Regions from separate parts of the Bacillus sp. LR_5 genome, predicted to be linked through region 2. Evidence: predicted binding sites of a transcription regulator. Region 2 holds the regulator's gene; the other holds the start of a gene.
What was found. Region 2 encodes NrdR, which represses ribonucleotide reductase genes. Its sites were predicted from a motif close to AACACNATATATNGTGTT; they were not measured.
Positions count from the first base shown of each region.

Region 1: the regulator NrdR is predicted to act here: its motif matches at 4,991-5,008, upstream of nrdI (class Ib ribonucleoside-diphosphate reductase assembly flavoprotein NrdI).

Region 1 covers NZ_JAVAXX010000003.1:95,670-103,833, reverse strand. Annotated here, with positions in the region: gene cwlC (sporulation-specific N-acetylmuramoyl-L-alanine amidase) at 1-753, shown strand, start outside; gene RAC86_RS01880 (hypothetical protein) at 817-1,437, opposite strand; gene nrdF (class 1b ribonucleoside-diphosphate reductase subunit beta) at 1,487-2,476, opposite strand; gene nrdE (class 1b ribonucleoside-diphosphate reductase subunit alpha) at 2,494-4,596, opposite strand; gene nrdI (class Ib ribonucleoside-diphosphate reductase assembly flavoprotein NrdI) at 4,556-4,948, opposite strand; gene RAC86_RS01860 (hypothetical protein) at 5,192-5,422, opposite strand; gene RAC86_RS01855 (YmzC family protein) at 5,504-5,776, opposite strand; gene hfq (RNA chaperone Hfq) at 5,973-6,194, opposite strand; gene miaA (tRNA (adenosine(37)-N6)-dimethylallyltransferase MiaA) at 6,234-7,178, opposite strand; gene RAC86_RS01840 (YmaF family protein) at 7,278-7,691, opposite strand; gene RAC86_RS01835 (hypothetical protein) at 7,781-8,029, shown strand.
Region 2 covers NZ_JAVAXX010000075.1:6,822-14,985, forward strand. Annotated here, with positions in the region: gene thrS (threonine--tRNA ligase) at 1-855, opposite strand, end outside; gene ytxC (putative sporulation protein YtxC) at 1,251-2,096, opposite strand; gene RAC86_RS16550 (TVP38/TMEM64 family protein) at 2,175-2,816, opposite strand; gene dnaI (primosomal protein DnaI) at 2,850-3,785, opposite strand; gene dnaB (replicative helicase loading/DNA remodeling protein DnaB) at 3,813-5,234, opposite strand; gene nrdR (transcriptional regulator NrdR) at 5,349-5,807, opposite strand; gene speD (adenosylmethionine decarboxylase) at 6,080-6,460, opposite strand; gene RAC86_RS16575 (glyceraldehyde-3-phosphate dehydrogenase) at 6,699-7,721, opposite strand; gene RAC86_RS16580 (winged helix-turn-helix transcriptional regulator) at 7,926-8,164, opposite strand, start outside.

The DNA.
Region 1 (8,164 bases), on a different contig from region 2:
ATTGATCCTGGCCATGGCGGGTCTGATCCAGGCGCAACAGGTAATGGCCTTCAGGAAAAAACGTTAACCCTGCAAATCGCTTTAGCCTTACGTACGATATTAACTAATGAATATGAAGGCGTTTCTCTGCTGCTGAGCCGGACAAGCGACCAATATGTCAGCTTAAACGACCGGACAAATGCCGCAAATAACTGGGGAGCAGATTTCTTTTTGTCCATTCACGTTAATTCCGGGGGAGGCACAGGTTTTGAAAGCTATATTTATCCAGATGTAGGAGCCCCGACGACGACTTATCAATCGGCAATTCACTCTGAAGTGATACAAGCTGTCGACTTTGCCGATCGCGGCAAAAAAACAGCGAACTTCCAAGTCCTAAGGGAGTCGGCAATGCCTGCCCTCTTGACCGAGAACGGCTTCATTGATACCGTTTCCGATGCAAATAAGCTGAAAACGAGCAGTTTTATTCAAAGCTTAGCGAGAGGACATGCAAACGGGCTGGAGCAAGCCTTTAACCTTAAAAAGACTTCCAGCTCAGGGTTATATAAGGTTCAAATCGGCGCATTTAAAGTCAAAGCGAATGCCGACTCGCTCGCAAGTAATGCCGAAGCCAAAGGTTTTGACTCGATTGTCCTTTTAAAGGACGGATTATACAAAGTGCAGATTGGCGCATTTTCATCCAAAGACAATGCAGACACCCTCGCTGCCAGAGCGAAAAATGCCGGCTTTGACGCTATTGTGATCCTAGAATCATAGCCGAGACGGGGACGAGCGTCTCATAAAAAAACCCGGCTCCTCATCGCGAGAAACCGGGTTTTTTTATTCAAGAATATCAACAACAAACTGTGACCATGTTTCCAGACGGTTGTAGATGTCATCCTGTTTTAATTCAGAAACTTTCATCCATTTACCCGCAATTTGTTCTTTCTCCTTCACTTCCACTTGTGCGCCAGGCTTTAATTGAAGCGCAGAAAGAATACCGATATGCACTTTGCCAACACTGTTTTCATCATCATTGATCAATCCCAGTGTGACAATCGCCTGTTTATCTTCTTCATTTATTTGCAGTTCTTCCTCAAGCTCACGGTCTGTGTTCAGCTTTAAGACTTCAGCAAATGAAGCTGCCCCTTCGATGGCGTTCATATGACCGCCAAAGCCGAGAGAAAGCTTGTTGTGCAGTCGTGATTCACCGCCGCCAGCCAGCCGCTCGTAAAGAAAAACTTCATCTTCACGCTTAATGACGACATAAGGTATCGGCTGCTTGAAACGCGGATCTTCTTCTGCGTCCCCTCTTCTCATTTCACGATAGGCCGCTTCAATCTGAGCCATGATTTCGGCTACTCTGCTATCTTCACTGTACACGCCCTGGAAGGTTAAGCTTTCTTTCTTAAACACATCATCGCGCGGGGCAACTAAAATCATTTCGTCCATTTTTCCCATGGGTACTGCGTCCTCCTCATTTGAATCTTCAAGCCGAAAAGAGCAGATATTATATCTGCTCTTTTTCATCTTCAAAATAAAAGTCATCATCTTTGAGCGGCTCAACTGTCGCTTTTTTATAACCATTCCCCTTCATAGAGAAGAAGTCATGCGATTTTGTTTTTGTGTTTAATCCGTTTAATACGATCGGATTAATATCTTCCTCTTCGAAGTATGGATCAAATCCAAGATTCATCAGCGCTTTATTCGCATTATAGCGGATGAATTTCTTTACATCGTGTGAGAGTCCGACTTGATCGTACAAGTCCTCTGTATACTCAAGCTCATTTTCATATAACTGATTCAGAAGGTCGATCGCAAATTCACGAAGCTCTGCTTTTTTCTCTTCTGTCTGTTTATTATAAATTTCCTGAGCAAGGAGACCGACATACACGCCGTGAATCGCTTCGTCACGAAGGATCAGGTTAATGATCTCACCGCTTTGCATCAGTTTTCCTTGTCCGTAGAAATATAACGGATAATAGAAACCGCTGTAGAAAAGGAAGCTTTCCAGATAGACGGAAGCAACCATCGCTTTGAACAGTGAAATTTCATCATCTTTTTGAATGGCTTTGTAAAGCCCGACAATCATTTGCGCTTTTTTCTGCAAATATTTATTTTGTTTAACCCATTCAAATACTTCATTGATCGTTTCAGTCGGTGCAAGGGTCATGAAAATATTAGAGTACGACTTCGCATGGACAGCGTTCTCCATCATCGCCATAAAGTTCAGCACCGCTTTCCGCTGGTGGCCGTCTACGTGTTCAGCCACGATCGGCATCCCCGTATTCCCCTGCTCTGTATCAAGAAGCGTAAGTCCGGCCAGTACCTTCATATAAGTGTCCTGCTCATTTTTTCCGAGGTACTTCCATGTGAGGAGATCGCCGTTTAAAGCAATCTCTTCCGGAAGCCAGAACTGTTTCACGTTTTGGTTATAGAACATTTGGGTAAAATCGTCTTCATGCTTTGACCAGTTTGCTGCGTCATAAATTTTTGTCACTATAAACTCTCCTTTAATCAAACAACACAAGAAAGGCAGCTGTCTTGCCCAGTATCTTTCGTTCTTGCATAGTAAATGGTTTTAATTCCTCTATGATGTGCATACAGATCGATTCGGTTTAAATCACGGGTCGTCATTGTGTCTTTTAAGAACAATGTAAAGCTGATTCCCTGATCAATGTGCTGCTGGATAGTGGCGATCATATCCACAACCTTGAACATGTCCATATCGTAGGCTTCTTTATAGAAGAACCAGTTATTAGATGCAAGCCCAGGCATTGGGTAGTACGTTTTTGAGTTGCCGTATGTTCGTTCTTCAATCCGTTCCATAATCGGCATAACAGACGCCGTGCTTGATTGAACGTATGAGATAGAGCCTGTCGGCGCAATGCATAATCTGTAGCTGTGATACATACCGTGTTCAGCCACAAATGCTTTTAGCTTTTTCCAGTCCTCTGTCGTCGGGATATGCATACCTTCAAACAGATTAGCTATTTTTTCATATTTCGGTGAGAAATCAGTAGAAACGTATTTGTCAAAGTATTCACCTGTCGCATAGGTTGAGCCTTCATATTGATCAAACGTTTCACCCTTCTCTTTTGCGATTTCCGCAGAACGCTGGATGGAGTAGAAGTTCACCATCATAAAGAACGTGTTTGCAAAATCACGCGCTTCCGGACTTTCATACGCAATGCCGTTTTGCGCAAGGTAGCCGTGAAGGTTCATAGCACCGAGGCCGATTGATTTCATCGCCTTGTTTGCCCGTCTTACAGCAGGCGCATTACGGATGTCAGTTGTTTCAGACACGTGTGTTAAAGAGTCTGTCGCAAGCTTGACTGTCTTTTCGATTGATTTATGCTCCATGACATTGAGAATGTTAAGCGAACCCAGGTTGCAGGAAATATCCAGACCGATTTCATCTTCTTCATCATAGTCTGTGTATGAAGAAACTTGAGATGCCTGCAGCACTTCAGAGCAAAGGTTAGAAAATTTGACCTTGGAAATATGGTTATTCGCATGCACTTTATTGACGTTATCTTGGAACATGATGTATGGATAGCCTGATTCAGAACGAAGCATCGCCAATTTTTCAAGCAGTTTCCGCGGGTTGATTTTTTCCTTTTTCACCCGAGGGTTGTCGACAAATTTGTCGTACATTTCGTTCATGTCCATCTCATCCATGTGCTGGCCGTACTCTTTATAAATCGTGTGCGGATAGAATACATAAGCCGCTTTGTCCTCGCGTGCAAGCTCAACGAACTTATCCGGAATGACAACACCGATCGAAAGCGTTTTGACGCGCACATCTTCATCCGCTGAAATCTTTTTCGTATCGAGAAAATCATTGATATCGCGGTGGAAAATATTTAAGTACGCCGCGCCAGAGCCTTGTCTTTGTCCCATTTGGTCAGCATAACGGAACGCGTTATCAAGAAGCTTCATGACGCCTACAACGCCTTTTGTGGCATTTTCAACATCTTTAATGGCTTCACCTTTCGCGCGAAGCTTGGACAGGTTAAGAGAAACCCCGCCGCCAAGCTTAGAAAGCTGCATGGAGATATCGATCGCTCTTGAAATGTCATTTAAGGAATCATTGACTTCCAGCAAGAAGCAGCTCACAAGTTCACCGCGGCGTTTTCTGCCGGCGTTCAGAAATGTCGGTGTGCTCGGCTGATATTCTTGATTGATCATCAGGTTTACATATTCTTTTGCTTTCTCAGTGTCGCCGTTAGCGAAGAACAGCGCAACAATTGAGATCCGGTCCTCATAACGCTCGAGGATTTTTTTCTTGTCATTCGTTTTCAAAGCATAGTCATTATAGAATTTAAACGCACTCATGAAGGAAGGAAAACGAAACTTCTTAGCGTAAGCTGTCTTAAACACTTCTTTAATGTCTTCAAAAGAATAAAGGCTTAAGAATTCCTCTTCGTAGTATTGGTTTTCAACCAAATAATCCAGCTTCTCTTTTAAATCGTGAAAGAAGACTGTGTTTTGATTGATATAATCTACAAAATAGCTATGTACAGCCTCTTTATCCTTATCAAACTGGAATTTTCCATCTTTTTGGATCATGATTTCGTTATTTAACTGGATCCATTTTGGCACTTGATTTTGTGACAACTCTTTCTACCTCCTGAGTAAACAATTCAACGTCTTTAGATGTGCCGCTGAGTTCAAATTTGTGCAAGATCGGCACCTGATATTGTCTTGAAATGGTATCGGCGCTTTTTGCAAAGTTATCGCCCCATACTTTGTTGCCGCTCGCAGCGACTCCTAATAAGAGATGGGCGTATTTTTCGAGAAATGATTGTGTTGATGCCGGTACCTGACCGAAGTTTGTCGTGTAGGTGACCAAAACAAACGGAGTGTCCACGTGGTCCATTTCGTCCACCTTGCGTATCTGCTGAAAGCCTGTTTTATTCACAAACCGCTGAACATTCCCTGTTTTCGAATCAAATATGATTTGTACCACGTTTTATCACGACCTATCAAAAAATATGAATCTCTCATCACTAACACTATATATAGTATACTACCCTCTATCAAAAACACAATATATAGATTTGTTTTTATGAAAAATTCATATTTTGATCAAATCAGGCAAATGGGCAGACTCATTAGGGCCCAAAAAAGAGAGCAGAACGAGAATCATCTCTCGTCCTACTCGGGGTGTCGTTTTTAAGCCGATGTATATCATAACATGAAAAAAAACTGCTTAGTAGTCTAGATTTTTTTTTCTTAAGCTATCACAGCATTTTTCGCTCTCTACTGTTTCTTCTATTTCAACATCCGCACCGATCTCTTCTAAAACCGCCTTCAAAGCGCTGATAATTGACGCTTCTCTGACTAATTCTTTTCCGTTCACAATGATGCTTGTTCCGTATTCATAGCAAGAATCATCTTCGCAAATTTCTTCCCAATGATTCACGATCACTTTATGCTTCATTTTTTCACCCTCTGTTTGATCTGTGTCTGTATTTAGTTTAGCGGGTAGCATCCGCTTTGTAAATTCGGATGCTTGTGAATTTTATTCAAGCTCATCATCCGCGTATTCTTTCTTCAGCTTTACCTCATTGCGGGACTCATTATACTCATAAATTTTGATATAGCCGTCCTCCACAACGCCAAAATGATTATGTTCAAGCTGGAACGAGGTTGGCTGAGGCGTTTCATAGTCTGAATTGCCGCTGTCTGTTTCAATGATGGTTTCTTGGTTCCCACACGCCCCGAACAGCAAAAATACAGCTATCCACACAAGCGCAATCCTGATTCGTCTCAGTTCTGCTTCACTTTCAAACAAGGTCGCGTCACTCCCAGATTGTGATTTTTACATGATATTCAAGTTAGTCTTGCATATGTTGATTTCATAAAAAAAGACCGTGCCTTGGCATGGTCTGCTTACAAAAAAGCTTGGAACGGAAGTGGATCAATTTTAAAAAATGGCTGCCGGGATTCCCCCGACAGCCTCCCCATGCCTTGACATGGTATTTTTTGATCTATTCGAGTTCAAGCTGGACGTTTTTTTGCGGCGCAAACGTTGAGATCGCATGTTTATATATAAGCTGCTGCTTACCTTCCGATTCCAGCAATACGGTAAAGTTATCAAAGCCTTTCACCTGGCCACGCAACTGAAAGCCATTCAGCAAAAAAACAGTGACATACGTATTTTCTTTCCGGATTTGATTCAAAAACTGATCCTGAATATTAATCGGTTTCATGTTTCGTCCTCCTTGATTCTCTATATCATACAGTTTCGATTAAAGTTCGAGTTTTCCTGCTATATGTGTGAAAATTTCCTTTTTTTTCAGCTCCATATCAACGGGCGGTGTCATATCGAACCAGGTAACCTGCATTTTGTTGCGAAACCACGTCAGCTGGCGTTTCGCATACCGCCTTGAGTTCTGCTTTAGCTGATCGACGGCATCAGAAAGTGTCACAAAACCGTCAAAATATGCATATAGCTCCTTATAGCCTATCGCCTGTATCGATTGACAGTCTCTCACGTTCCTGTCGTAGAGGCGTTTCACTTCTGGAAGAAGACCTGCCTCCATCATCATATCGACCCGCTGATTAATTCTTGCGTAAAGCGTGTCTCTATCCATTGTCAGTCCGATTAACACTGCATTGTACAGAAGTTCTCGTTTTTGTTCCTTCAAATGCTGAGACATCGTTTTTCCAGACGTATGTAAAATTTCCAGCGCGCGAATGACTCTTCTTGTATTATTGGGATGAATCGCAGCTGCTGCCTCGGGATCTGCTTCTGCAAGTTTGGCATGAAGAAAGTCAGCGCCTTCCCGCTCGGCAGCGACTTGCAGGCTCTGTCGAAACGCAGGATCGTTCGCCTCTTCCGTAAATGTATAATCGTAAAGCACAGACTGTATATAAAGCCCTGTACCGCCGACAATCATCGGAAGCTTTCCTCTTTTTGCAATCTCACTTATTTTGTTTCTCACTAAGCCTTGGTAATCGGCGGTGGAGAAGGAATCTTGGGGATCTAAAATGTCAATCAGATGATGGGGCACTCCCTCCATCTCCTGTTCAGTAATTTTAGCTGTTCCAATATCCATCCCTTTATAAACCTGCATCGAATCTCCGCTGATAATTTCCGCGTTCAAAGATTTGGCTAGCTGAATACTTAAATTTGTTTTCCCCACTGCCGTCGGTCCGACTAAAATGACAACGGGCTGCTTCGTATTATTCAATGTGTATCACTCTCTTTTATAAATCTCCCCCCATTATAGCATTCATCATGTACAACCACCTATCCATTTTGCCCTTTTTTTGCACTGGTAAACATTCTTCTACCACCCGAGCGGCTCATTGCCGACGATTTCTCTCGTCTTTCCTTTCAGGGCATGCCGATGCGTTTTTCTTCCGTCATCTTTCGGATCATACACCACGCCTCCGTACCGGATCTCAATCGGTTCATTATAGGCCAGATACGTCGTTTCTTCGATTTCGTGATAATGGGTGCCGTCCGCTAAGGGAATCGCAGGCCCTGAGATTCCGTAATACCGGTGAAAATGGCCGTTTTCAAAAGAAGTAATCCCTGTAAAGTAATGTGTATGCTGATCGGTATTCGATCCATTAGCCGGCTGAGTAAATCCTTCAATGAGATGATAATGTTCCTGTTCTCTCGTCGTTTTGACATGATAAGCATGTGCGTGAGGCGGTGCTTTTGACCAGTCAGACGGATACAGGCCCAATGTGATCACATCCCTTCTTTTTCATCAAACGCCCAATCAAATCTGGGTAGGCTGAATACACTGCATCATCTACACTTTATTACAGGAGGCAAGAAAAAATGAACGAGATAGAACATTTCACTGCTGAAGATACAAGAATATTTGGAAGACCTTTCGGATTTGGAAGACCTGGATTCGGCTACGGGTTTGGAAGACCTGGATTTGGGTTTGGCCGGCCATTCGGTTTTTACGGGGGACCTTTTTTCGGCGGCCTAGTTGGCGGGCTTGTAGGAAGCGCTTTATTTAATCCTTATTTTTATGGCGGATATCCCTATTATCCGTACGCCCCATTCCCTTACTACTATTAAACACAAAAGGCCTCTTCAAAAGGGGTCTTTTTAGGTGATTGAAAATGAATCTCTTGACTCATACATAGGCATACACTAATATTTTTCTAGCTGAAGATCTTTTCAAATCTAAAAATGTAGTTGAAGTGAGGAGAA
Region 2 (8,164 bases):
AACAATGTAGCGCTCGATGACGCGGCGGATTGTCGCGCCTTTTGGCAGCCAAAGCGGCAGGCCTTGTCCGACTTTTTGAGAGTTCGCAAACAGCTTTAATTCTTTGCCGAGCTTTCTGTGGTCACGCTCTTTCGCTTCTTCAAGCATGCGAAGATGCTCTTCAAGATCAGCTTTTTTGAAGAAAGCTGTGCCGTATACGCGCTGAAGCATTTGGTTGTTGCTGTCACCGCGCCAGTATGCGCCTGCAAGGCTTAACAGCTTAAACTCTTTGATTTTTCCGGTTGAAGGAACGTGCACGCCGCGGCACAGGTCAAAGAATTCGCCTTGCTCATAGATCGAAACGGTTTCTCCTTCAGGAATGGCATCCAATAGTTCAAGCTTCAGGTCGTCGCCGATTTCTGCAAAACGGGCTTTCGCTTCTTCACGGCTGACTTCTTTTCGAACGATCGGGAGGTTCGCATTGACGATTTTTTTCATTTCTTTCTCGATTTTCGGCAGATCCTCCGGTGTAATCGCTTCTTCCATTTCTACATCGTAGTAAAAACCGTTTTCGATGACCGGACCGACACCGAATTTGACATCTTTATAAATGCGTTTAATCGCTTGAGCAAGCAAGTGAGCCGTACTATGGCGCATAATTTGAAGACCTTCTTCTGAGCCTTCAGTAATGATTTCCACTGTACCGTCTTCATTGATCGGTGTTCTCAAATCGATTTCTTTTCCGTTCAGTTTTCCGGCTAATGATTTTTTCTTTAATCCCGGACTGATGGATGCCGCGATATCTTCTGTTGTTGTTCCTTTCGCAAACTCCTTGACTGCTCCATCAGGAAATGTGATTTTTACCATATCTGACATCTATGTCACTCCTTTTTTGCATATAAAAACCCCGCCCCCTATGAAAGGGACGAGGTTGAATAAACGGAATCGTGGTTCCACCCTTTTTTCCGCAAAGCCAATACTCCGGCAACTGCGGCTCTAAGCTCTGTAACGGGAGTTCCCGTCAGCCATTACTGCTCCTTTAAAGGGGTTCACAGCTGAAGTTCAAAGGCGGTAAAGTGAATGGTCCTTAGCTGGGAAGCTTGCAGCCGGGGCTTCCCTCTCTTTGAGCCGGTATCATTCCTTCGTGTCCTTATCAATACGTGTGTCTTTCTTAATCTCCTATGTATTATAAATTGTTCAATCCAAAAAATCAACACGATCGTATTTCCTTTTTTCAAACCGACAGCCTTATATATACAGGCTGCCGGCCCTTATCCTTCTGAGTGCTTTACCGGTATTTCTGCACCTGAAAAAGCGTGCAGCGGAAGCATTTCCATTCTCTCTTGAAATACGTTTTGAATGGTCCTTGCCATCATGTGCTCGGGCTGGTCGGTGTAAAGCACCACTTCATCAGGCGCAATGGAAATCAGCGGCGCGAGCAAATGAGAATCAATGTACATAGGATGATCGCGGACAAATCGCCTGTCTATGTATTTCATTTTTTCCCGTTCCGGCACATAGCGCAGTTCCCATAATGTAAATGAACCATCATGGACAATATGCACCTTTTTGATTCGCGGCTGTTTTGCTGTTACATAGTCTCTGAGTGTTTGAATAAAGTTTTGATATTCCTGTTCCATCTTATATTCATCTATCGCCGCTTCCGTAATGTCTCTAAGCTGCTTGTAGTATTGTCCGAGTCGGAAGGTCTGAAAGGAACGAATGGAAAATAAGCCTTCCTCTAAACAAATCGTTTGGAGTTCATCCAAAATTGATTGTTTCCGCGAAAGCTTTAGCGGCTCAAACGGCAGATCGTCCGCTTCTCCTTCAATAATACTGTGTGCGAGCTGAAGGATTTGCTGCTGTTCATCCTGGTCCGTGAAGCAGTATGTTCCCTCAATCAATGACAGCATATGCTCGTCTTCTTTGCATTCTAAAAAAAACTTGACCAGAATCGGCTCCATAAAATGCTGAATAGAGAAAGCCGGCTTAGCTTTTTCAATCCCGATTTTCCGTATGCCTTCACGGACAATGATATTGTTCCGATCGTCCGAATGCTGAATGAGATGTAAAAAAGCGGCTGCATCATGGTCATCTTCAAAGATTATTTCAAGCATGTTTGTCCCCCCTTACGGCATCTGTTACAAGTATATGGGGGATGTTTTTAAAATAGACGTAAAGGTCATTGGCAAATCTTAATTTGATTCTTGGAACAAGTTTTGCATTTTCTTTCTGAAGATGAACGGCAGCGAGATAAACACGATATACAAAGCGAGCACCATAAAGAAAGCGGGCAGATTGCCAGCCAAAAAGCTCGCACCCAGCACATTAAGCGCAATGGTCCCAGGGATGATTCCCGCGGCCGTCGCCGCAAAATATGGCAGCGCTTTGACATTGGAAAGACCTGCCGCATAACTGACGAAATCAAAATTGATCGGCAGGATTCTTAAAAGAAAGATATAAAAAAATCCGTTATCCTCCATCTGCTTCTGAATGGCTTCCAGCTTTTCGTAATGGCCGTTCTTTTTCGCAGCAAACAAACCCGCTGCAAAAAACGAAACAGCTGAGGCGCACATCGAACCGAATAACGTGTAAAGCGTGCCGAGAAGCGGGCCAAATGCAAGCCCGCCCGCTATAGAAATAACAGACACCGGAAATAAAACAAGAGGTCTGACGATGGATATCCCGATAAACATCAGCGGTGCAAAGACCCCGAATGACAATATCCATACCCTGATCTCTTTCGGCGATACATTCAAATACCTTTTATTTCCCCAAAAGATTAAACCTGCAACGGCCAGCACTGCCAGCCATTTAAGAGCGGTTTTTCGTTTCATACCCTCAGTTCCTTCCCCTTTGAACCGCAGCGATTACGGATGGCGGCGGTTTTCTCCGTCAAGGCGGATTGGAGCAGCCAAATATAATATCCGCTCCATTAATCTTGCCGCTTTTACTTCTTCCTTTTCTCCCCTTTGCGAATACGTAAAATGATGCTTCAGTTCGTCAGGTGAGAAATTAGAAGAAAAGAACGTCGGAAGCTGCTGGGACATTCTGTGCTGAAGCACCGTTCCGATGACTTCATCCCTTACCCAGCTCGTCATTGATTCCGCTCCGATGTCATCAAGCATCAATACAGGTGTTGTTTTGACCATATTGAGCTTCTCTTCCAATGAATGGTCTTGAAGCGAATTCTTGAGCTCTCTCACAAATTCGGGTACATATACGATCATGGAGGAATACTCTTTTTCCGCCAGTTCATTGGCAATCGCAGCGAGCATAAACGTTTTTCCCACCCCGAATTTCCCGTATAAATATAGTCCTTTCCCTTTTCCCGTCTCATTATAGCTTTTCAGAAAATCCGTAACATGCTGGAACATCGCGAGCCTGCTCGGATCACTGATATCAACCTGCTGGAATGTCGCTCCGAGAAGGTCCTGCTGGATATACATGCTTTTCATAAGAGACTTTTGTTTTTTCTGTTGGTCGAGCTTCCGTTTGACCGGACATTCATAATACTCGATATCAATAGAACGGCCATTGACAACAAGCTTCGGATGGTAGCCCTCCAACAGATTGTTGCAATCTTCATCTTCTGAACAATAGGAGCAATTCTTGCTTTGTCCGCTATATTCATAAAGCTTATTTAAGCTCTTTTCAATCATTTTTTGATCAATCATTTCTTCGTTTTCCTTCAAAAATGCCTGAACATCTTGATCCTTCATGACTTTTTCCTTCATTTGTTCAAGACGTTTTTGGAAATCCGGTCTGCCGGTTACGCCCTGCAGGGAACGGCCGATTGGTTCCATCTATTACTTCACCCCGCATCTCTGTCTTTAATAGGCAGAGTATTTTTTCAGTTTTTGCATCTCTTCCATCATCTTTTTCTTCTGTTCTTCCAAATCCTGAGGTTGCAGCTTCTGCTGTCCGGATTCTGAATCGGAGGCTGTTTCCTTTTCTTTCATCCAGTCAGGAAGTTTTTCTTCGCGAATCACTTTTGAGTTTCGTTTTGATGGCTGATTTGCTTTCCCTTCAGCCCATTCAAGGTATTGGCGGTTTTCTTCTATCGCGAGCTTCATCGCTTCTCTGACCGTTTTTACCTTTTTGCGCGCCCAATGCGACGCGATTTTTTGGATATAGTTTTTCGACAGCTTCATATCGGTTTTCAGCATGACGTAATAAATTAACACATTTGTAACGCCTGGCTCGAGCTTCTGTTCAAACATAATTTCTTCTATGATTTTCAGATCAGCTTTTGACGGCTCAGTTCCGTCGGCAATGTCCTGCAGAAGCTTCTTCGGAGAAATCGCCTCAAGCAATGCGATCAGTTTCCCGTCCAGCGAATCCCCTTCCGCCGGTTTTTCGCCTTCACGCAGATGCACCGGCTGTGTTTTTTCCACTAAGTCAGGCAGCTGTCCGTTTCTTTCGATTTGATACCAGTCACTTGCCGCTTTTCTTAAAGCCTCCGTCGTAATGACGTCACGCTCATCAATCGCGCTCATCACGACATTTTGCATCTGCAAAGGATCTATGCCGTACAGATAAGAAAGCTTTTTGATTGTGTCCCGCACCTGCTGAGTCATTGCTTTTCTCGGAATCATCGTCTCAGAAAGTCCCGCTAAAAACAAATCAAAATCAAACACATCCTCCGTTATGGTGTAGGACGGTGCCTGTCCGACAGAAGTATACTCTGTGCCCTGCGCAAGTCTCACCGTGTCCTCCATATCAGATGTGAGCTTCCATTCACTCGGCTGCAGCGATTCAAACGCATGATTAAACGGCCGCGTAATGTCCTTCGCATCTTCTGAAATGGCCGGGTGCGTGAAAAATTGTTTTAATTGCTGATATTTTGTTTTTCCGACTCTATTGTACAGAAAAACATTCAGCATTCCGTCTTCAAAAAAATCATTTGGCCTGAGCGGCGGAAGGAGTTCATATATAAAGAGGCGCTCCTGCCGCTCGGATTCCTTCATATATACTTTTAGCAATCCGATGCCTTCGAGCTTCCCCTGTTCCTGATGGATCGTTTTTAAGTTAGACTGTGTCATCCCCATCAGCTGTCTATGTGTGGACTCTCCGCCCCACAGACGGTTTTGTTCAAGCTCTCCCCACAATGTCATATAAAGAGAGAATGCAACAGGGCCGATTAAGGGCTGATACAGTTGTGTAATAATTTGTCTGTCTATATCCTGCAGCATCGATCTGCTTTTGACCACATACGGATCTACAGGCAGTACATCTTTCCAATAGTCAGCCATACATTCTCAAACCTTCCGAATTTGTTTCTACCTTTCATTTTACACCGTTTCTCATATCTATCAAATGCCAATTTTGCACATGAGAAAAGAGCTAGAAGAATCCTCTTAGCTCTTTTAACGCTCTTTCTTTATTAAGTCTTTTAATTCGTCGATAAAGACGTTTATATCTTTAAACTGCCGATAGACTGACGCGAACCGTACATATGCGACTTCATCAATCTTAGCCAGCCGGTCCATCACCATTTCTCCGACGAGCTCGCTTTTCACCTCAGAGCAGCCTTGATTGCGAAGTTCTTTTTCAATATCAAAGCACATGTCTTCAAGCGTTTTGAGTGAAACAGGTCTTTTTTCACATGCTTTTATGAGACCGCGCAGCATTTTTTCTCTGCTGAATTCCTCACGCACACCTTCTTTTTTCACGACGATGAGCGGGGTTTCCTCCACTTTCTCAAAGGTCGTAAACCGGTAGTGGCAGGATTCACACTCGCGTCTTCGGCGAATCGATTTTCCGTCATCCACAGGCCGTGAATCGAGGACTCTCGTTCCGTTATGCTGGCATGAAGGACATTTCAATAAAATCAGCTCCCAACTATTTCGTTCCCTGCAATGTATTTTCGGCAGCCTCCGCCTTTTAAAATAGATGTGAAAGCATCTGTCGGGAGAGCCGTTGTGTAAAGCTGTGTCTACAGCATCTGGTGGTTTGTGAAAATCTCTTTCTTATTTTACAAAAAAAACGAAAAAAGAAAAAGCTGGACCACCCTTGTTTCTTTATAAAAATAAAAGGAGCATAAGCTAAAAAGCGCATAATGGCTTTCTAGCTTCAGCTCCCTTTGTGTTCGTGTTTACTATAGTACTTTCGCTTGCGCCTGTTTAATTTGCACAGGCCCCATTCCTCTTGGTATTTCAATGTTTTCTCTTGTATCAGCATGTAATGCCTCTGCGATGTAATCAGCAGCGACATTAGGATCTAAGTCTCCACAAGTATAAACATCAATGCTCGCATATCCGTGCTCAGGAAAACTGTGAATTGTTAAGTGTGATTCAGAAATAATCACAACTCCGCTTACGCCTTGCGGTGCAAATTTGTGAAATGCAACCTCGCGCACCTCAGCACCTGATTTTAGAGCAGCATTTACAAACGTTTTTTCAATAAAATCCATGTCATTCAGCTTATCAAAATCGCATCCCCATAGCTCGGAGATAACGTGACGCCCCATTGTTTCCATAGTCATGGACCCCCCTTAACAAGAATTAAAAAGTGAAATTCCAACAACTGGGTCGGCCATTTACCACGGGGGAAAGTTAGTCCGGAGAGGTCCTAACCCTTTAAGTAATTCCGAAACAGTCTCAAGCAAGAAGTTCACGAAAAATAGTATACTGTGTTTAAGTCTAATTTGCAAGGTGCGTTTTTTCAGAAATATGCTGTTAAGGGTTTTTTCTTCAAAATGCGTCCATGACCTTATTTTATACAGCAGACGGATGTTTCATTCGTGCCGCTACATGGCGGATCAGATCAACGACTCTGCATGAGTAGCCCCATTCGTTGTCATACCATGCGAGCACCTTTACTTTTCTGTCTTCCATTACCATTGTCGTAAGCCCGTCAATGACCGCTGAATGCGGATTTGTATTATAGTCAGTCGAAACGAGCGGTTCATCTGAATAATCAAGAACGCCGTACATCGAAGTTTTGGCAGCCCGTTTAAATGCCTCGTTTACCTCTTCAGCCGTTACATCAGTTTTCAGATCGACAACGAGATCAACCAGTGAGACGTTTGGAACAGGGACGCGCAAGGCAAGGCCGTGAAGCTTTCCTTTCAGATGCGGCAGCACGAGCGAAAGCGCCTTTGCCGCTCCTGTTGTCGTCGGAATGATGGATTCACCGCATGCACGCGCCCGGCGCAAATCTTTATGCGGATTATCAATATTTTTCTGGTCATTCGTATATGCGTGAACTGTAGTCATCAGCCCGCTCTCAATGCCAAATTCTTCATCCAGCACTTTTACAACAGGCGCAAGGCAATTTGTCGTGCATGACGCATTTGAAATAATGACATGGCGGTCGGCGTCGAATTGGTCCTCATTTACTCCCATCACAATGGTAACGTCTTCATTTTTTCCCGGAGCAGTCAGAATGACTTTTTTGGCCCCCGCTTCTATATGACCCATCGCTTTATCTTTTGAATTAAACTTCCCTGTCGCTTCGACGACAATGTCAATATCATATTCCCGCCAAGGCAGCTGTTTTGGATCACGGCTGTTTAACAAAAGCACTTTCTTTCCATTCACGATCAGGCTGTCTTCACCAGCCACAACCTCTTTGTCGTACCTGCCGTGATTTGTGTCATACTTTATTAAATGAGCCAGCGTTTCTGCGGAATAGCTGGCGTTAATGGCCACTACTTGAATTTGATCGTCTAACATTGCTTTTCTAAAAACCATTCTCCCGATTCTTCCAAACCCGTTGATCGCTACTTTTACCTTCATGTTGGACACCCCTTATCAATTATGCCATTCTAATTTGTTGTGATCTGTAATTAGTATAACACATTAAAGTGAATTCGCCAGTACATATTGATAAAAATCAACGATTACAACGCTAATTTATGATGCATTATATATTTTCTTGCACACAAATTAGGCGTAAGAACCAAAAAGCAGCCAGCGTTCCGCACTGACTGCTCTCATTTTTTATGATTCCTGTTTTAACTTATCATTGAGCACACTTTCTTCTAACACTGAAAATGTATCTCCGTACACTTTGTTAATATGATTCGCTCCCCAAGCACACAGCATGTCTAAAATCCCTTCTAAGCTGCGGCCGTATTCGCTAAGCTCGTATTCCACTTTGGGAGGAACCTGATTGTACACGATCCGGTTAATGACACCGTCCGCTTCCAGCTCGCGCAGTTGCTGGGTCAGCATTTTTT